2 regions of the Paenibacillus oryziterrae genome follow, and region 1 is predicted to be linked to the other one. Evidence: predicted binding sites of a transcription regulator. Region 1 holds the regulator's gene; the other holds the start of a gene.

Region 1 (10,985 bases):
TCTTTGATCACCTGAACGATAATTTCTTCTCCGGGCAGAACTACCGGCTTCACCGCGTTGGCTAAGTCGTTGATATTCAGTACCGAAACGCCCTGAAGCTCACATACTTTATTGAGATTGAAATCATTCGTAACGACCTTGCCGCGCAGGACCTTCGCGAGCTTCACCAGCTTGCTGTCCACTTCAGAGATTTCCTCGAAGTCCCCTTCATAGATTAGCACTTTTACGTCCAGTTCTTTCTGAATCTTGTTTAGAATATCCAGCCCTCGCCGCCCGCGGTTGCGCTTAAGCAGATCAGATGAATCGGCAATATGCTGGAGCTCCTCAAGTACAAACTCCGGAATTACAATCGTACCTTCTATAAACCCTGTCTTGCAAATATCGGCAATACGTCCGTCGATAATGACGCTGGTATCCAATATCTTATGTTCCTCGAGACCGCGGCCTTCCGGTTCCTGTGATGACCCCCAGCGTCCTGTCGTCCAGAGTGCTGCAAGTTCTTCCTTCTTCTCCAAACCGACACGCAACCCCACATATCCGAACACTATGGTTGCCGCTACCTGAAGCAGTTGTCCTACTTTTCCCATCCACATCATAGCCGGGTACAGAAGGAGCGAAAGCAACAGCCCTCCCGTCAGACCAGCTGCTCCTGCAGCCAATTCATTCATCGGTATGCGTGATGCCAGCAAGACAGCCTCCCGAAGCTTTGCCCCTCCCCATTCCGCGCACAAAGTTCCCACTAACAAAAAAATAATGGCACCAAGCACCGCAAACACAATGCTTCCATCCACCGGCAGACCTGCCGCCAGTCTTCCCATACCTGTGGGGAATCCTTTTATTGCACTATGGTATAACGTAAAGCCGGACCATCCCCCGCATAAGCCGGTAAAAGACAAGATCCCTTTTTTCCACATCGTTTACGCACCTCCCTTTATCTTAAAGCAAAATTCTCTACTCCTCCCCAGTATGTTCCAATTTTTAGGACGATAATCGCAGCACACTTATTTTTTCTGTAGTGAAAAGGCGGAACATCGGGTGAAGTGATTCCAGAACTGTCTTTACCTGTTGAAAAGGGGAGGTGGAGTGGCATATAATGAACTCAATTATAATCCCAGGGGTGAATGGATATGAGCGCACCGAGTTTACAGGCTTTTCAGGATCAAGTTTCCGAACTGCTGCTCCGTCACCGCAGTCTTCTGGATGTACTGTCTAAGAATGGACAGAGCAGCGCTTCCGTCAACCGTGCTGTCGTCAAAGCCGTTACTGAATGCGGTTGTATCGAACTTCATGCTTCGAAACAGGTTTTTGAGCCTGGGAATACGCTTGAAGAGGCAAAGGAATCCGCAGGTACCCATGTGCAGGGCACGTTATGCGAGAATTGCCGCGAGGTCATTGGTTCCGAGCTTGGCCGTGAACTGTTCTATATGTCCGCTTTGTGTAATCTGCTTGAGATCAATATGGACGAGGTTGTGGTGAAGGAATCACAGAAATGCGCCACGCTCGGGCTCTTTAATCTATCGTAAAATCCAGGGTACCCGCTTCTCATCCCATTCTGCCCCGGCTAAAATCGAAAAAAAGGCTTTGCATCCCACAAAGGGAAGCAAAGCCTTTTACGTTATAAAGTGATGATTAACCATTCTTCGAATGAAACTCTTCGGAACGTCTTCTCCGGCGGTGACGGCGTCTGGCTGTCAGCCTGTCGAAATTCTGTTTCAACCCATAAAGCGCATAAAGCGACAGCAGAACAAAGATCAGCTTGGCAATCTGCTCAGGAAAAACAACCGCAACCGCAACTGCTACAACGATGACAACAGGTGCGCCTACAACCGCCTTTTTAGGCAAGCCTATCTTTTTAAAATTTGGATATTTAACCGTGCTGACCATTAAGTAAGATAAGAGCAGTGTAGCTATGATCATAAATGGAGCGGAAACATCATTATGAAACAGCGCCAAAGTGGCTAGAACGCCGCCGGCAGCCGGTATCGGCAAGCCGATGAAATATCCCGGAATTCCCGGACGGACATTGAAACGTGCCAAGCGCAGTGCACCGAATACAGGGAAAATCGCAGTGACAGACCAGGCAAGTGCTGAGTTCAAGTCTTGCAGGCTCGTTACATACATAATAATGGCTGGTGCTGCGCCAAAAGAAATCACATCAGATAATGAATCCAGCTCTTTCCCGAATTCACTTTCCACTTTAAGCGCCCGGGCAACCCTTCCATCCAACCCGTCAAGAAGCATTGCAATAATAACCATAATAGCGGCCATGCTGACCTTACCATCAAACGCCATCATGATTCCAAACATTCCAAGCATCAGATTACCTATGGTAAAAAGACTCGGAATAAATTTTGTTATCATTTCGTCACCTCTATAATTTCATTGGGCCTAAACGTCTCCAACATTACGTGATTGTATGTTATTTACATTTGTCTGTCAATAAGAACTTGCTTCTGCAGACGTTTTAATCCATCCTGAATGCTGCGTGCACGCAACTCTCCAATTCCATCCACTTCATCCAGCTCTGCGATACTCGCCGTCATCAGGTTAGGAAGCATTTCGAAACGCTCGACCAGATTGTGAATAATTACATTTGGCAGCCTTGGGATTTTGTTCAGTAGACGGTAACCACGCGGAGTCACCGCTTCCTCAGCTTCAATGGATGTAGACGAATAGCCAAGCAGACGGGCAATATGGTTATCATCCATAAGCTCATCATCACTCGTCTTTTTGAGTCCGGAGATAATCTCACGGATTCTGTCTTCCTCCTCTTCTCTGGCATAGTCTCTGTAAAGGAGCCATGCTTCTTCCTCTGTATTTCCCACCAGTTCTTCCATTTGCATGCTGATCAGCCGGCCTTCGTTCCCCAGTTCATTAATATAACGTTTGATTTCCATTTTAATCCGCAGTACCATTTCCACCCGCTGGATCACGCCAACCACCTCAGGTACCGTTACTGCTCCCTCGTACTCGGAAGCGGACAAATTGGTTAACCCTTGAGTAAGAACCGCTTTATACTTCTCCAGGGTTTGAATCGCCTGATTGGCTTTTGCCAAGATCGCCCCGATTTCTTTAAGCGCGTAGCGGATAGAGCCTTGATACAGGGTGATAATATTCCGGCGCTGTGAGATGGAGACGACTAGCTTCCCCGTTTGTTTCGCTACTCGTTCCGCCGTCCGATGGCGTATTCCCGTTTCAATCGATGAAATCGAGGAATCTGGAATCAGCTGTGTATTGGCATACAGTATTCTTTTCAGATCCTCACTCAGAATAATGGCCCCGTCCATTTTGGCCAGTTCATATAAATAGTTGGGCGAGAAATCGCAGTTAATGGAGAATCCTCCATCGACTACTTCCATGACTTCCGGACTATATCCGACAACAATCAACGCTCCAGTCTTAGCACGCAGCACATTCTCTAGACCTTCCCTGAAGGGTGTTCCCGGCGCGGCCAACCTAAGCAGATCATTCATATTGTCCAGTTGGTTGTATTCCTTCATTTGTTTTGAGCCCCCTAATCTAACGCGACCGATAATGCATCTGCAACAGTACTGATTCCGATAATCTGTATATCCTGCGGATGCTTCCAGCCTTTCAGGCTTTTCTCAGGCATGATGACCCGCTTAAATCCAAGCTTTGCTGCCTCTTTAACCCGCATTTCCGCACGCGAGACTCCGCGCACCTCTCCGGTAAGGCCAACTTCTCCAAAGAAAACATCAAAGGGTTTGGTTGGGATATCCCGAAAGCTGGAAGCAATGCTGATCGCTACCGCCAGATCAATGGCCGGCTCATCCAGCTTTACGCCCCCAGCCACATTGACATAAGCATCCTGATTCTGCAGAAACATTCCCATCCGTTTCTCAAGCACAGCAATGATTAAAGCCATCCGCTGATGATCCATACCCGTACACATCCGGCGCGGTGATGGAAAATGCGTAGAAGCCACAAGCGCCTGCAGTTCTACAAGCACAGGCCGTGTTCCTTCTATACTAGCGACAACCGTTGAGCCAGCAACCCCCAGCGGACGCTCCGAGAGAAACAGCTCCGACGGATTCTCTACTTCATTCAGGCCAACTTCACCCATTTCAAAAATTCCGATCTCATTAGTTGAACCAAAACGGTTCTTAACAGCCCGGAGCAACCGGTAGGTATGATGTCGTTCCCCTTCAAAATAAAGCACACAGTCGACCATATGCTCCAGCATCCGGGGTCCGGCGATTGCTCCTTCTTTAGTGACATGTCCGACCAAGACTGTCGCAATACCGCGTACTTTGGCAATGCGCATAAACCTAGTGGTACATTCCCGGACCTGAGCCACACTGCCCGGCGCACTCGTTACCTCCGGCATATATACCGTCTGGATGGAGTCGATAACCAGAAACTGCGGGTTAATGTGCTCAATCGCCTCCTCGATGCTCTCCATATTGGTCTCGCACAAGACGAACAGTTCTGCTGACAGGGCTCCGAGGCGATCCGCACGAAGCTTGGTCTGCCGCACCGATTCTTCCCCCGATATATAAAGCACCCGCAAGCCTTGAGTAGTCAATGCATGCGAGGTCTGAAGCAACAGTGTTGATTTGCCGATCCCGGGGTCTCCCCCGACCAGAACCAGCGATCCGGGAACAATACCTCCACCGAGCACTCGGTTAAGCTCGCCGATGCCAGTCAGAATGCGTGGTTCCTTGTCGCTTTCTATGTTTATGATGGATTGTGCCTTTTCTTTACTATGAAAAATAGGTGCGTTCATTCCTTGGGTTTTAACAACGCTTTCCGTTTCTTCTACCATGGAATTCCAGGCCTGACATCCCGGGCATTTCCCAAGCCATTTTGGAGATTCATACCCGCACTCGTTACACTGAAATTTTGTTTTTACTTTAGCCATAGGTTCTCCTTACAACATTATTCCACAAATTCCGTTGCTGTATGAAATCAAACTTTAAATTTCAGACATTTTCTCTTAATCAAAGTTTACCATTTATGAACCTGCAGCGAAAGGTTATTGTCTTCAAAAGAGAACATATATTTGCTTATATGTAAGTTGAACTTAAGACTTTACCATTTTGACGAGTTCGCAACTACGGTGAGTTTTTGGACTTCCACTCCTCCAATTCCAAAAATCGCCTTCGTTTACACCTAAAAATCCCCTGGTCATGTGACCAGGGGATTGGGGTATTAGCAGCTTATTCCGTTTCAGGCAGTGCTTCCTTTTCCAAAGCAACGGCTTCCACTTTGTTCACGGCAAGCTCACCATTGACTTCGTCAATATTAAGCGTGTCGCCCTTCTCAATGTTGCCTCTCAGCAGCTCTTCAGAAAGTCTGTCCTCGATGTGCTTTTGGATGGCCCGGCGAAGCGGGCGCGCACCAAATGCAGGATCATAACCTTCCTTCGCCAGGAAGGCCTTCGCTTTGTCCGTAAGCACAAAATCTACATCATATTCACGTAGACGCTTGCGGAGCTCCTCTGACATCAAGGTTACGATTTCGGCGATATGTTTCTCTTCCAGGGAATGGAAGACAATGATTTCATCAATACGGTTCAGGAACTCAGGACGGAAGCTCTTCTTCAGTTCTTCCATAACCTTGCCCTTCATATTGCTGTAATCAGCACCCGCATCCTGTACTGCAGTGAAGCCCAGTGTCGAATTCTTGCGGATAGCCTGTGCTCCGACATTGGATGTCAGGATGATCAGTGTGTTACGGAAATCGACTACCCGGCCTTTGGAGTCCGTAAGGCGTCCATCCTCAAGCACTTGAAGCAGAATATTGAACACTTCAGGGTGAGCCTTCTCAATTTCATCCAACAGCACTACGGAATAAGGTTTGCGGCGGACCTTCTCGGTCAGCTGGCCGCCTTCCTCATAACCAACATATCCAGGAGGCGCTCCGACCAAACGGGAGGTCGAATGTTTCTCCATGTACTCGGACATGTCGATGCGGATTACAGCATTCTCGTCTCCAAACATGGCTTCTGCAAGCGCGCGGGCTAATTCTGTCTTACCGACACCCGTAGGTCCAAGGAAAATGAAAGAGCCCATAGGACGTTTCGGATCCTTCAGACCGGCACGTGCCCGGCGGAGTGCCCGGCTGACAGCTTTAACAGCTTCGTCCTGCCCGATAACACGTTCATGCAGCAAGGCTTCCATGTTCAGAAGGCGGTCGGTCTCTTCCTGCTTCAGCTGGCTGACAGGAATACCAGTCCAGCTGGCTACTACCTGCGCGATATCCTCAGGAGTAACTTCGGAATCCGTCCGGCCTTGTTTTTCTTTCCACTGGTTTTTAGTGGTGTCCAGCTCTTCACGGATTTTTTGCTCCGTATCACGAAGAGCTGCCGCTTTCTCAAACTCCTGGCTTTGCACAGCGGAATCCTTTTCCTTGCGGATATCATCCAGGCGTGCTTCCAATTCCTTAAGATTCGGCGGAATGGTGTAAGAGTTCAGTCTTACCTTTGAACCGGCTTCATCAATAAGGTCGATGGCTTTATCTGGCAGGAAACGATCTGGAATATAGCGGTCAGACAGCTTCACAGCTTGTTCAATGGCATCATCAGTAATTTTTACACGGTGATGAGCTTCGTAACGGTCCCGCAGCCCGAAGAGGATTTGTATAGCTTCCTCTGGAGAAGGCTGATCCACACGGATGGGCTGGAACCGGCGTTCCAAGGCTGCATCCTTCTCAATATATTTACGGTATTCATCGAGTGTCGTTGCCCCGATGCACTGCAATTCTCCACGGGCCAGAGCCGGTTTAAGGATATTGGAGGCATCAATTGCACCTTCTGCACCGCCTGCTCCGATCAAGGTATGCAGCTCATCAATGAAGAGAACGATGTTACCCGCCTGGCGGATCTCATCCATGATCTTCTTGAGGCGATCCTCAAACTCACCACGGTATTTGGTACCGGCTACTACCGAACCCATATCAAGTGTCATAACGCGTTTATCACGTAAGGTTTCGGGAATTTCATTGTTTATAATTCTTTGTGCTAGTCCTTCAGCTATGGCTGTTTTACCAACCCCTGGTTCACCGATCAGTACCGGATTGTTCTTGGTACGGCGGCTAAGCACTTGAATAACACGCTCAATTTCTTTGCTGCGACCAATGACAGGGTCCAGATGGCCTTCTTTGGCATACGCCGTCAAATCTCTTGCCAGACCATCCAGTGTTGGTGTGCTGACATTAACCGGCGCACCGCTGTGGCTGGATACGGAATCATTGCTTCCCAGAAGCTGTAGAACCTGTTGGCGAGCCTTATTCAAGCTGATACCCAGGTTATTGAGCACGCGGGCTGCAACGCCTTCTCCTTCACGGATCAGACCGAGCAGAATATGTTCTGTACCGACGTAAGTATGACCGAGCTTACGGGCTTCGTCCATAGACAGCTCTATGACTTTTTTGGCGCGAGGAGTATAGGCAATATTGGTAGGCTGCTCTTGGCCACGGCCAATGAGCTGTTCCACTTCATCTTGTATTTTCTCAAGACCCAGTCCCAGACCAATCAAAGCTTTGGCGGCAATGCCGTCTCCTTCACGGATCAGTCCTAGCAAAATATGTTCTGTACCAATATTGTTATGTCCCAAACGTACGGCTTCTTCCTGCGCCAGCGCCAGCACTTTTTGTGCGCGTTCCGTAAATCTCCCAAACATCATATCTCCTGCACCTCCATGAATAATTATCTATAATTAATTTTTGGTTCCCAAAGTTTCCCGAAGCAGCTTCGCCCGGTACATATCTCTTTCGGTTGAGTTCATTTCATCGCCGAACATCTTCTGCAAGAACCCTGGCTGTGTCTTAACATTCAATTCATTCAATACAGAGATGGAAGGCCCCTCCAAAATCCCAAGATCAACACCGAGGCGAATATCGGATAGGCGTTGTGCAGATTCTTTGAGCTCCAATACGGCCGCATATGACAAAATACCATAAGAGCGCATCACGCGATCCGTTATACGCAGTGCGGACTCGGCAAGGAGCCGTTCGCGCGCATGGCGTTCATGCTCAATAATCTGCATAACCACACTTTGAAGATTATCAATGATTTCGCCTTCCGTCTGCCCCAGCGTAATCTGGTTGGAGATCTGAAAGATATTTCCGACCGCCTCGCTGCCTTCGCCGTAGATTCCTCTTACAGTTAAGCCCACCTGATTCACCGCTGATAAAATCCGATTGATCTGATGGCTCATCACCAGCGCCGGCAAATGCATCATTACCGAAGCCCGAAGACCTGTACCCACATTGGTGGGACAACTCGTCAGATATCCTCTTCTGTCATCAAAGGCATAATTGACAGTTGCTTCAAAAATATCGTCGATGGCTGTGGCACGTTCCCATGCCGACTGTACCTGAAAACCGGGGAATAAACATTGTATTCGCAAATGATCTTCTTCGTTAATCATAATGCTGACGGATTCATCTTCATTCAGGATTACGGCTCCGCCTTTGGAATCATTGACCAGACTCGGACTGATGAGATGTTTCTCTACCAGTACTTTTTTATCCAGTTCATCCAATTCATCCAGCCTTAATAATTGAAATGTTCCGTATTCCGTCGCCTCTTCCCCCTTAAATACAGGAGCGAGCTGCTCCAGTACCTCCTCTGACTGCTTCACAGAAGCGATCAATGGAAAAGGAATGTGTTGTAAATTACGGGCGATCCGAACACGGCTGCTGATGACAATCTCCGAATGACTGCCACCGCTGCGCATCCATTCACTGAGTGCTTGTTCGGTAAACCGAAGATTTGGCATGACGTGTCCCCCTGTATCAAAGACTTTACTCTTGTGTCATTTCTTTTTCAAGTCGGCGTATTTGATCCCGCAGCTCTGCAGCTTTTTCGAACTCTTCCTGCAGAATGCTGATACCTAGCTCCTGCTTCATTTCGTCAATCTGGCGTTTATATGCAATTTGCGCTCCGACACGTTTAGGAATTTTCCCAACATGCAGAGTGCTGCCATGTACCCGCTTGAAAAGAGGATCCAGGCCATTGTTGAAATATTTATAACAAGAACTGCAGCCAAAACGCCCAAGCTTACTGAATTGTGAGTAGGTCATGCCGCAATCCTCGCAGGTTTGAGTCTGAACTGTTCTGGAAGCCGCTGATTTCTCCTTGCCCGGTCCTTCGAGATCCAGCAGACCTGACAACAAGCTGTGTATGGAAAAACCTCCTGCTGTTCCAGGAATCAACTCACCCTTTTCTCGGGCACAGCTCTCACAAATATGAAATTCTGTCTTCTCCCCATTCACAATTTTGGTGAAATGGAGTGTTGCCTGTTTCACACCGCATTCCTGACAAAGCATAGTGCGGAGTCCCTCCCTTGTCATGGGCAATTATTTGCCGAGTAAAGATATGATCATCGCCTTCATAAGATTCGCACGGATCTCATCCCGATATGGAAGCTTCAGGGTCAGGCAATCCCGGGAAACTGCAGCCCTCAGCATACATGCCTCCCGATCACTGAGAAAACAAGCCTCTTCCAACTGATAAATTAGCCCCTCAGCTGTACTTTGATCAATTTCACTACCAATCGTGTGATTGAGATGTGCATGCAGTGCCACATTCTGAGGCAGTTCAAAGCGTTGAATCCGGATATAACCTCCGCCACCACGTTTACTTTGCACTAAATAGCCCTTTTCCAAAGTGAAGCGCGTGCTGATCACATAATTGATCTGAGAAGGTACACAGGAGAACTGGTCCGCCAGATCATTGCGCTGAATTTCCACCATACCTTCAGGACTTTCATGCAAAATATTCTTCAGATATTGTTCGATAATATCAGAGATATTACGCATCACTCATCCTCCAGTGTTGTAAGCTTGAAATTGCACCGGTTAGACACCTGTTCCGCTTAGTGTGACCACATCCAAATACTTAACATACTTGTAATCCTAAAGCAGTGGGTACAGATGTTGACCGTTCAATTACAGCTTGCGTTGACTTTGACTTTCTTTGACTTTTTTCATATTATAACATATTTTTTGTTAATTCCAAGAGCCTGCAATTTTTTTTTCAATCTAATACTTATTGTATCCAAAACTTACTCCCTTTCCACTCCGCTATAAAAGGTAAAATAAAGAGTTCTTCCCGCATAAACGAAAAGAACCCTCAATAATCCTTAAAAGAAATCCAGCAAAGCCGTATTTGCGCGTGGAACGGCTCTTTCAAGCCATTCGGCGGCTGAAGGGGTACCACTAAGTTTACCGTAGCGATACAACTCTTCAGGGCGCTTATATCCCATTAGAAGCACGGTTAGCGACCCGATATCACAATTTATATCCGCAGTTATCTGAGAAGGCTGCATCTGTATCAAAGAAGCACGGCCTTCTTCATTTATTGTGCATTCCCACAATCCGGAATTCCATGGTGCATGATCGTCTTTAATTTCCAAGTTGATCTTACCCGAAACGCCTCTGACAAAAATAAACGCCTCAACAAACGCTTTCACATTCACAATTCGTGCCATGAAATACGGGTAGTTCTCTTGAGGAATACGCGGATCAGGCAGTAAATAGGGAAGGATATCATCTGAAGGGACCATCTTAAGTGCTACTCCTGTAACCATTGAATCATGATTGCAAAAGAAACTCCATAGTCCCTGACGGGCCTGCTCATTCCGGAACACAAACTCATCAATGACTAGTTCTTTTTTGTCGATCCGATACAGCGCATACCCCTCCGGTTCTCCAGTTATTGAATAATAGACCGCATGAAGACCTTCTTCATCCAGCACTGAACGTTCCCACCATTCCCGGGTACGCTCAAGCGTTCCGTTATATTGGGCTGCAAATTCCGCATATAGACTGTTTAGAATTTCAATATCGTTTACATTCCGCTTAACAGTACCTGAGACTTCTTTCTTCAGCGGAAGTTTAGCCACTGGAATCGTATATTTTTTGTATTCACAATAAATCTCCCAGCCATATTTCCGGTAAAAAGGAATCGAAAAGGGATGCAGGAAAGAGAGCAGCTGGCCGGACTCATTCATTGTCTG
Region 2 (10,985 bases), on a different contig from region 1:
GTGAAGAAGCCTGTGCACTCCAGAACGATGTCAACGCCAAGCTCGCCCCAAGGCAATTCTTCAGGGTTGCGGTTCGCAAGAACCTTAACGTCTTTACCGTTTACTTTGAAGAAACCGTCATGAACTTCAACATCACCGTTAAAAGTTCCTTGAGTTGTATCATATTTCAACAAATGAGCAAGCATCTTAGCGTCTGTCAAGTCATTGATAGCTACCACTTCGATACCTTCTACATTTTGAATACGGCGGAATGCAAGGCGTCCAATACGTCCAAAACCGTTAATACCAACTTTTACACTCATTGAATAGTTCCTCCTAGATTTCGTTTTATTTATTCAAGACAGGATGTTAAGCCTGTCAAGACAACAAGGTTAAGTATAATGCATGTTGGAAAATTATGCCCCCCACATTATGGAAGACGAAGGATTAAATGTGCTTGTTCATCAATTTCCCTGCCAATTTCTACTGCGGCTGCCTCATCCGTGACCAAAATATCCTCCTGGCCGAAGCGAAGCATCGCATGAATGGCTTTTGCCTTGCGCTTGCCCCCTGCTATTCCAATGACAACCTCTGTCCGGACAATGTCCTCCAGACGCAGTCCCATCGTTAGCATGGTGTGGACAACCTCGCCATTCTCGTTGAAGTAATATCCGAACGATTCGGCTACGGCACCTTCTGCCTGAATCTCAGCAACGGTTGCCTCGTCCAGCTTGCGGCGGCGGGTCATTTCCAGAGCATCCCCGATGCCATGCACAATAATGCGTGAGCGCCGGATAATCTGCACAATTTCTCTTGTATTCGTATCCTCAGTAAGCGACTGGTAAGCATTCTCCCCGAGCAAATCAGGAACATGCAGCAGCCGATATTGCGCTCCAATCCGTTTAGCCATTGTGGATACAATGGTATTGGCTTGGATCTCCATGCTTTCTCCCAGTCCTCCGCGTGCCGGTACGAACCAGGCATCCTTGCAGGAAAGGGATATGGGTGGTGTTAGCTGATCGGCCATCTCGGCCAAGGTTGAACCACCGGTAACAGCAACTGTATCATTGCACCGTAATACACTAAGCAGCGCTTTTGCACCTGCCCGCCCAAGCTCACGCTTGGTGAATGGTGATGTTTCACAATCGCCTGGCACAATTATTACTTTGCTAAGACCGTATTTGGCACGAATTTTCTCCTCCAGATCGTCCAGACCGAACAGGCTCTTGGCGACTGGCTCTAGCAGGTCCAGCAAGCTTCGGCCCGCATCGCTGATGCGCATGCCTACACTTTCGATCTCGATAAGCCCCTGCGATTTCAGAAGGTCTGTCTCGGCACGCAATGTACGCTCTGTCATATCCAAAGAATTGGCTAGCGTTCTGCGCCCAATAATATCGGACAGCATGATCTGATGAAGAATCGTATACCGTCTCTTAAGGGTTTCCATGAGATCAGGCAGAAGCTGCTTTTGTATTTCCAATAAGTTACGCATGCTTTCACTCCTGCAACTTCGTCTTTCTCTATCCCCTTGTTTATGGCCTTAAAATGTCCCGGGTTAACTTTTTAAGTCCCACCCATATTCTACCCAAATATTGCCCTAAACGCAAGTCTTCCGAGAGTAGAATTAACAACTGCTTTTCTTCTTATGCATAGATGGTCTTAAATGGCCAAATGAAGCGCTTTTTTATAAGACGGGCGCAAATCAAATATTCCCTCTATCTTGCTGTACCTGTGAAGGATGGTAGATAAAGATTGCTTTTGCTTCCTATTTGTATTATAATAATTTTTGTTGCGCCCGTGGTCCAATGGATATGACGTAGGCCTCCGAAGCCTGAGATCCAAGTTCGATTCTTGGCGGGCGCGCCATAATTTTATAATTAGCCCGTACTATATTTAACCAAAAGATACTCATTGACCCATAAGATGGAAACTTTTAATAAGTGACCTTCATTATGGGTCATTTTTGTTGTATACAAAAGCAGGAACAGACCCCAAATTTCAGAAAACAGACTTTTTTTATAATAAGTTTGACTTTCTTTGACTTTTTGTTTGAATTTGTTTATCATGTGGTTATTACGGTAAGAGTAACAATGAAAGACATTCCACCAGCCCATTTTCAAGGAGGTTTTCCACGTGAGTTACATTCCTATGGTCGTAGAACAGAGCAACCGCGGTGAGCGAGCTTATGACATCTATTCCCGCCTGCTGAAGGACCGCATCATTTTCCTTGGTACAGAGGTTAATGACGTGGTAGCCAATTCCATTATCGCGCAGATGCTGTTTCTGGCTGCCGAAGAACCGGATAAGGACATCCATCTGTACATCAACAGTCCGGGCGGTTCGATTACCGCAGGTATGGCTATTTTCGATACAATGCAATATATCAAACCGGATGTATCCACGATCTGTGTGGGCATGGCGGCAAGCATGGGTGCATTCCTGCTGAACGCTGGGGCTAAAGGCAAACGGTTCGCGCTGCCTAACAGTGAAATTATGATCCACCAGCCACTGGGCGGAGCCCAAGGCCAAGCTACTGATATTGAAATCCGCGCACGTCGCATTCTGAAGCTTCGCGACAAGCTGAACCGCATCCTCTCTGAGCGGACCGGTCAGCCGATGGAACGTATCGAAAAAGATACCGACCGCGATTACTTCATGACTGCTGCCGAAGCTGCGGACTATGGAATTGTCGACAAAGTGATCGAAAGACCCATTGCTGTTGGCGTATAAGCACTATACTTAGAAAGCTCTTGAGCATAAAAGAACCCGTACTTCACACTAGTGAAGTACGGGTTCTTTGTTATGTGCATACGGTCAGTAGAGCCGGCCATATCCAAGTGCGTTAAGCTGATTGGCTATTACCTGATACCCGCGGCCATTGGGGTGAAGATGATCCAGTGACAGCAGTGTTCTTTCATGTCCGGCAAAGGAACTATAGATCCCGGCGAAGCCGGTCGTTCCGCTATTGTATTGCGAAGCATAACGGTTAAACTGCTGGACCCAATTCGTTGCCTCACGAAACTCAGGGAACGGATTATACAATCCGACAATCCGAACGATATAAGGCTCACGCGAGCCTGACTTTAATCCGCTGACTGTGCCCATGATTACTGAGAAATTATGCCTGCATTCCTGCAGCGCCTCACCCAATATTCTTGATGTATTCTGAGGCTGCCTTGAAGCCGACCTCGCCGCATGGATCAGATCATTGCCGCCGATTGAGATGGTGATGAGCTCCGCCTCTTTTAACGCCCCTCGAAACATATCATTCCTGCGTACGCGCTGTGAAAGCTCCGCCGAAGTTAGTCCGTTGATACCTAGATTCACTAAACTTATGGGAGTCCTCAGCCTGCTTTCTGCCATCCTCCGGTATACCGGCACAAATCCGTTTCCGGGAAGCGCTCCGAACCCGGTCGTTAAGGAATCTCCGATCGCTGTATATTGATAGCCCACTGCTCTCCCTCCTCCCTCATGAGCTGGCTGCTTTCTTCAGCATATGAGCGGAGGAGGAACCTGGACACCGGAAGATGTCCCTGGACATTAGCGGAAATATTGTATACCCTTCTGAGCTTAAGCTTATTTTAGACTCGTGAATGGACTGCTTCCATCCGGCAGAAGCTCTTTAAAGGTGAAAGTATATTCAGGGAAGCCCTGAGCATACGCCGTATATTCATATAATTGGAAGAAGAGAACGGCCTTGCCGTCCTTTAGATAGAAGTATTTCTCGGTCGCAAGTCCGGTGAACCCTCCCAGATATCCGCCTTCCGCTTTTAGCTCCTTGTTCAGCCTCGCGTTCAGCATCTTTTTGTAATCCGGATTCTTTCCAAACAGATCACCGAGCAGCAGGCGTTTTCCGTCTTTCAAGGAGAAGGTAAAAGCATTACGGTATGTCATCCCGTGTGCGCCTCCAGTATAACCGTATTGGCTTGTGATCAGACTTAGCACACCATTCTGATTGTAAGTAACGATATAATTGCCTACGAACTCATACGGACGGTCTTCCTCTGTTCTATTGGCGATTTCCTGCTCCGCCCCGGCGGCATAGCTGGTAATGGTCTGCTTCAGCGTATTGTTAATTGCCTTCTGTGCATCCGCATTCGCAAGCCCGCTTACCTGCGGATACTCCAGCTTCATAGTCACACCAGTCATCTCTTTCTCATAACTTTCCGTTGATATGGTGATGGGATTCTGTGCTCTATTCAACACATTCAGGCGTCCAGTGGAAGCACTCCAGTCTCCCTGATAACCTAAATAATCACTCAGCAGATCAAATGGAACATAGAGCTTATTACTTAGCATCTTCCCTTCATATTCCGAGATATAATAATTGTTTACAAAGATGGCGACGCCATATTCCGATACCATAAGCCTGGTCTCTTTGTTTCCTGTACCGATGGTGTAGGTATTCTCTGCTTTATTAAAAGAAACCGGCATGCGAAGCGTATCCCGCATAAAGCTTACCGGAACCCACACTTTTCCATCCCTGAAGATTCCCTGTTGCTCTGTGACCACACCATTTCTTTTCAGCACCACAAGTGAGCTGACGCTTGCCTTCACCTGTACGGGCGAAGCTCCCGCTGCTGCTTGATCCGCTCCCCAGAGGCCTCCGCTAAACAATACTCCGGCTGCCATAACGCTGATGCCCCATTTTCTCACGCTTCTCCACTCCTGCATATCTTCTTCTCCTTTTCACTGGCTCGATATTTGTCATAAGGTTAGCCCACAGCTTCCATTATAAAGAGTAGCTTCGAACGGAGTGTTACAACTCCCCTTACATTTTCTTAGTATTTGCCCATGATTGTTAAAGCTCTTGTTACCTTTCTTTAAACAAACTGAGAGATTTCACACATTCGCTGCCTAAGTTAAAAAATAAGGGAGGCATCCTCCGCTTAGCGGCGATATCCTCCCTCACTGTTATACCGGAAATCCTCCGGGTAACCTATTTCAGTTCATACATTACGCTGAGCTGTGTTGTAATCTTCACTTCTCCCGGTTGAACGGAAGTACCGGCAGCCGAATCAGCTGCAGCAGCCTCAAGCTTCATGTTTTGATTGAAATACACCGGATTTACGCTACTGTCATTTTGGCTGACACTGATGACCACACCCAGACTGCGTTTTGCTGCTTTAGCGATTGCTGATGCTTTAACATCTGCGTTAGCCATTGCTTTCTCAATCACTTGAGCTTCAAAGGCAGAAGTATCTTCTACTGCAAAGCTCGCATTGCCGATGTTGTTCGCGCCTGCTCCTGAAACAGCATCAAGGAGTGCGCCTACTTTATCGAGACTGCGGTAAGCAACCTGAAGTGTATGGTGGGCATTGTAGCCGTTAACCTTTTGGCCTTCTTTTTCACTGTAGGAATAGTTAGGCTGTACATAGAATTGAACGCTTTGGATATCCTTGTCTGCAATACCCCAAGTGGTCTTCAGCACCGAGGTGATCTTCGAGATTTTCGCTGCATTGTTCTTTTGCGCTTCCTGAGCCGTAGCTGCCGATGTATCCACACCGATCGACAGGTAGACGATGTCCGGCTTAATCGAAAGTTCACCTTTACCGACTACGCTTACAATGTTTCTCTGTACATCCTCGGCAAAAGCTTTTTCCGGTCCTTGAAATGCACCACTCAGAGCCATCCCTCCCATCAACAAGCTTCCCGCAAGCAATACTGAACCCACTGATTTCATCCATTTCTTCACGTTTGCCATCCCCTTTCGATTCTTGTAAATGTTTGTACCCTCTAGACGCTGCGATTTGGGAAATGTTGCATCGTTACGTGGGCCAATCCACAAATTATTTTACACCCGGTACGTAATCTCAAGCTTCAATCCAAAAACGTTTAATCACGTTGCCGTCTTCTTCGGTATAAGGGATATCCTCGATGCCCCCATTGTTGCGTATAGTACGCTCCGAGGCGATATTCACCGCATCACATACCACAAGAACCCTGCTAATTCCGAGCTCCTTCGTTATCTGCAACGACTGCTTCAGCAGCTCTGTGGCATAACCCCTGCGTCGTGCGGAAGGCCGGATGCCGTATCCGATATGTCCCCCGCGATTCATCAGCTCATTATTCAGACTATGCCTGATGTTAACCGCACCCACCACATTGTCATCCGAATCCACCAGCCAGGAGGTAGTTGATGGTACCCAGCCCTCTGGAAGGTCCACTGCTGTCTCAGTATTCCCCAGAAATTTCAGCATATCTTCAAAGTCGGACGGATCTCTCTTGATGACCCATGGAACCATCTCTTCCCCGCTATGTATCCACTCCTCGTAAAAATCCAGATACTGCTCCTTGAGCTTCATACTCGGCTTCACTAAGCGTACTCTGCTCTCCATCTCCACGCCCCCTGGTTATTAAAGAAGTTTATAGCTAATAAAAAAAGCCCCAAAGGGCTTTTGCTCAATTTCAGTATAGCTCAGCTTATTACTGGTTTTCGAGCTCTTCCTTGCTCACAAGACTCGTCAAAGCGGTTACAGCTTGATCCGCGTCAGCGCCATCCGCGCTGATATAAATCTCCGTGCCCGAACTGATCGCAAGGCTCATAATCCCCATGATGCTCTTTGCGTTCACTTTTTTATCGTCTTTTTCCACGAAAATCTCCGACGAAAACTTGTTTGCTTCCTGCACGAACAATGCCGCAGGACGAGCATGAAGACCCGTCTTGAGCCGTACAACTACCGGGTGCTTTGTCATGAAACGCTTACCCCCTATTTGAGATCTGCACAAAAATTCACATTAAATTTTATAATATTATATCATTATAACGTAATCCACACTAGAACAAAATATCAGCCGCCGCGCACTTTATCCGCCAGCTCATCAATCTTACGAAGCCTGTGGTTAACCCCGGATTTGCTTACACTACCCTTAAGCATCTCCCCGACTTCCTTCAGGTTAATGTCCGGATGGGCCAGTCGAATCTCCGCCACTTCCCTGAGTTTGTCCGGCAGACTCGCAAGTCCTACCTCCCGCTGCAGCAGCTTGATATTCTCAATCTGCCGTACAGCCGCACTGATGGTCTTGTTCAGATTGGCGGTCTCACAGTTGACGATGCGGTTCACGGAATTGCGCATATCGCGCATAATCCGCACATCCTCAAATTTGAACAAGGCTTGATGCGCCCCGATCAGACTGAGAAACTCAATGATTTTCTCGCCTTCTTTGATGTACAGGATAAAGCCCTTCTTGCGCTCGATGCAGCGGGCGTTCAGATGAAACTCCCCGGCGAGGGTTACAAGCGCCTTGCAGTGCTCCTCATACATCGAAGCAATTTCCAGGTGATAGGAGGAACCTTCCGGATTGTTAACAGAGCCTCCAGCCATAAAGGCACCGCGCAGATAAGCACGTTTGCAGCAGTTCTTGTGCACGATATCCTCTTCAATACCGTCAGTAAAAATAAAGCCTGAGGAAACAATACGCAAGTCGTTCAGTATTTCCTGCACGCGTGTAGGGATACGCACGATATAAACGTTATTTTTCTTCAAACGCATTTTTTTACGCACGAGAAGCTCAATATGGACCTGGTAATATTTCTTAAGCAGGGAATATACACGCCTTGCAATCGCGGCATTCTCCGTCGAAATATCCAAAACAACCTTTTTGCTCGAAAGCTGGACCGAACCGTTCATTCGGATGAGTGCTGACATTTCCGCTTTATCGCAGCAGGGCTGGCTTTCGACCATCGTCAATTCCTTTTTTGTAAGCGCCGCAAAAGACAAGGGTCTCACCTCTTTCTTGATGTTGCAAGCTACACCCCGCTACGCGAGGGGGCTCTGTTGATCCAATCTTGGACAAGCTGGTAAATGTGGTGACTCAGCTTATCTGTATCGTGCCGCAGATAGGTCCGGAATAATACCAGCTTATCTGCTATGACCTTGTATCCGCTCTCGTCTAAGGCTTCCCGGTCAAGCATAACCGGACGGGCACCCTTCTCTGCATATTTACTCTGCACCTGAAGCGGAATTTCTCCGTCGTTGACAATAACATAATCGAAAAGATGAAGTCCAATATGATCATATACCGCCTGCAGATGATCGCTGACGGTGTAATTATCCGTTTCACCGGGCTGCGTCATCACGTTGCAGACAAAAATTTTGATCGCCTCGGAAGCTACCACAGCTTCTGCCAGCTTTGGTACAAGCAAATTCGGCAAAATACTGGTGTACAGGCTTCCCGGGCCAAGAAGGATCGCATCCGCATTCTGAATCGCTTCCAGCGCCTCCGGCAGCGGTTCGACATCCGCAGGCTCGAGGAATACGCGCTTAATGACGCCGCCTGCTTCCGGAATCTTCGATTCCCCTGTGATAATAGTGCCATCCGACATTTCCGCATGAAGAACTACGGCTTCACCCGCAGCAGGCAATACCCTGCCGCGTACAGCGAAGAGGCGGCTTAGCTCACGTACTGCTGTTACGAAATCACCAGAGATATCGGTCAGCGCAGCCAGAATCAGGTTGCCAAGGCTATGCCCCGCAAGTCCTTCTCCAGTGCTGAAGCGGTACCTCATAATATCGGCCATTAGCGGCTCTACGTCCGCCATGGCGGTTAACACATTGCGGATATCGCCGGGGGGCGGCATTTGCAGCTCGCTGCGCAGAATGCCGGAACTGCCGCCGTCATCAGCTACCGTTACGATAGCCGTAATATCCAGCGGCTTCTCCTTGAGCCCTCTGAGCATCACGGATAATCCCGTTCCCCCGCCCATCACAACAATACGCGGCCGTTCTCTTTGTTGTTCAGGCACTGTAATCCCTTCTCTCGTTAGTGCCGATCGCGTTCGGCATCCCGGTGGCTCACTGTTACTGACTCTGTCTCACTGACTCCCAGCATTTTTCCTAAATATTCAGAAATCGCCACCGAACGGTGCTTCCCGCCGGTACAGCCAATTCCAATAATAATCTGGGATTTGCCTTCCTTGCGGTATTGGGGAATCAGAAAATGAAGCATATCGAGAAGTTTAGTCAGGAACGCCTGCGTTTCGGGCCATTTCATCACGTAATCGTACACATCGTTGTCTTGGCCGGTTTTGGGCCGCAGGTGGTCCACATAATGCGGATTAGGTAAAAAGCGGACATCAAACACTAGGTCGGCATCAATAGGTATTCCGTATTTGAAGCCAAAGGAAGTAATATTGACGGACATCGTACTTTTCCCGAGATGGGAAAAGCGGGATACAATCTTCTCCTTGAGCTGGGCCGGCTTCATGCTGCTGGTATCGAGACAAAGAGTAGCCGAGTTCTTCAACTCTTCTAGCATCTTGCGCTCAAGCTTAATTCCATCAAGAGGCATACCCTTAGGTGCCAGCGGATGATGGCGACGGCTCTCCTTGTAACGTTGAACCAGCACAGAATCGGTAGCATCCAGGAAGAGAATTTCGCAGCCAATGGACGATTCCTCTTTAATATAGGTAAGTGATTCAGATAAAGCGGTGAAGAATTCCCGTCCTCTAAGGTCAATCACAAGGGCTACCTTGGCGATTTTCCCTTTCGACTGCTCGATAAGCTCGGCGAATTTAGGGATCAGCACCGGGGGCAAATTATCGACGCAGAAGAAACCAAGGTCCTCCAGACTCTGAACGGCAATGGTCTTTCCCGCTCCCGACATCCCCGTAATAATGATCAGGGTGGCCCCGGCCGGCGGAGTGGTCTCCAACTCGGTCATAAAAGCGTCCCCTCCCCCAGTTTAGTATATGAATAAATAATTACGTTGTTCTATGAACGCAGCAGCAAGCCGGCAGCACCAACAATACCAGCATCATTGCCCAGCTTGGCTGGAATAATTGTTACTCCGGTCTGAAGTGGTCCTGGGGCCAGCTTAGCGAACACCCGGCGAACCTCGTCAAACAGAATATCGCCAGCTTTGGATACTCCGCCGCCCACGATGAATATTTCAGGATTCAGCACAGCTGCAACAGCTGCCATGGATTTACCCAGGTAGAATGCCGCCCGGTTCACGATGCGGATAGCCACTTCATCGCCTGCTTTCGCAGCATCAAAAACTTCCTTCGCCGCAATCTTCTCTACCATAGAGAGAGATGTACGGTCCCCGCGGGCAACCGCGTCGTTAGCCATACGGATAATTCCTGTAGCCGAGGAAACGGTTTCCAAGCAGCCCATGTTGCCACAGCCGCATTGAATAGCTTCCAGGTCAGGTACAACGGAGATATGACCCAGTTCCCCTGCCAGTCCTGCAAACCCTTGATACACCTTGCCATTGATAATAATGCCACCGCCTACGCCGGTTCCCAGCGTGTAGCAGACGCAATTGTCCACGCCACGTCCAGCACCGCTCCAAGCTTCCCCTAGGGCGGCCACATTAGCGTCGTTGTCTATTTTGACTGGCTTGCCGAGCCGACTTTCCAGGATGGAACGGATCGGCACATCTCTAAATCCTATGTTAGGCGCAAGGATGATAATTCCTTCACGGATATTCGTAAATCCGGCTACTCCCGCCCCTACACCAGCAAGTTGATCCCAGGAATACGGGGAGTCTTCCACAATTTGACGAACATACTTCTCGATATTATCGATGACGGTATCGACGCCATCTGCTACTCCTGTAGGTCCTTCGTACGTATGCAGCAGATTCCCTTCGGCATTGCAGATTCCAACCTTAACCGTGGTTCCGCCTAAATCCACGCCAACGTAGATATTTTCAGACATGTAACAAGCCACCTTTTTCTATGCTAAAATAGTTAATCCTACGTACCCACTATAATAGAAGCCCTCTCTGCGGTCAAGGATAGGCGACACACCCGGACAGGGTATTATTTGGGGTACTTATCATGTACGTGCGGCCCGGGGGTAACCGCTTTCGGAAAATATATGTAAAAAAACTCCCCCGCCTCACCGGCAGGGAAGTTCAGGCCATTCAACAGTGCTATTCCGACAAAATCCGTTTCTGTCCTTCAAGTGCGCGAATTGGGGCTATATTCTGGGTGAATTCCAGCGTACCCATATATTTTCCTTCAGCGTCGCGGACAGCAAAGTAACGGATATAGATGA

The links. Region 1 encodes CtsR, which represses protease genes until heat stress. Its sites were predicted from a motif close to ATGGTCAATAAAGGTCAAACA; they were not measured.
Region 2: a site for CtsR is predicted at 2,004-2,024, ahead of clpP (ATP-dependent Clp endopeptidase proteolytic subunit ClpP). Genes of this name have one in related genera too.

What each region holds. Positions count from the first base shown of each region.
Region 1 covers NZ_JBGJZO010000024.1:1,133-12,117, reverse strand. The annotation lists gene ACAN55_RS19660 (PIN/TRAM domain-containing protein) at 1-914, opposite strand, end outside; gene ACAN55_RS19655 (nucleoside triphosphate pyrophosphohydrolase family protein) at 1,128-1,523, shown strand; gene pssA (CDP-diacylglycerol--serine O-phosphatidyltransferase) at 1,630-2,361, opposite strand; gene disA (DNA integrity scanning diadenylate cyclase DisA) at 2,424-3,500, opposite strand; gene radA (DNA repair protein RadA) at 3,515-4,882, opposite strand; gene clpC (ATP-dependent protease ATP-binding subunit ClpC) at 5,181-7,646, opposite strand; gene mcsB (protein-arginine kinase McsB) at 7,680-8,744, opposite strand; gene mcsA (protein-arginine kinase activator protein McsA) at 8,770-9,294, opposite strand; gene ACAN55_RS19620 (CtsR family transcriptional regulator) at 9,325-9,786, opposite strand; gene ACAN55_RS19615 (GNAT family N-acetyltransferase) at 10,110-10,985, opposite strand, start outside.
Region 2 covers NZ_JBGJZO010000002.1:451,707-462,691, forward strand. The annotation lists gene gap (type I glyceraldehyde-3-phosphate dehydrogenase) at 1-302, opposite strand, end outside; gene ACAN55_RS04355 (sugar-binding transcriptional regulator) at 410-1,471, opposite strand; tRNA gene ACAN55_RS04360 (tRNA-Arg) at 1,771-1,845, shown strand; gene clpP (ATP-dependent Clp endopeptidase proteolytic subunit ClpP) at 2,113-2,709, shown strand; gene ACAN55_RS04370 (GDSL-type esterase/lipase family protein) at 2,794-3,432, opposite strand; gene ACAN55_RS04375 (PdaC/SigV domain-containing protein) at 3,556-4,635, opposite strand; gene ACAN55_RS04380 (SIMPL domain-containing protein) at 4,919-5,674, opposite strand; gene ACAN55_RS04385 (GNAT family N-acetyltransferase) at 5,793-6,317, opposite strand; gene ACAN55_RS04390 (HPr family phosphocarrier protein) at 6,406-6,675, opposite strand; gene whiA (DNA-binding protein WhiA) at 6,771-7,700, opposite strand; gene ACAN55_RS04400 (gluconeogenesis factor YvcK family protein) at 7,730-8,686, opposite strand; gene rapZ (RNase adapter RapZ) at 8,743-9,642, opposite strand; gene ACAN55_RS04410 (ROK family glucokinase) at 9,693-10,643, opposite strand; gene ACAN55_RS04415 (DUF438 domain-containing protein) at 10,861-10,985, opposite strand, start outside.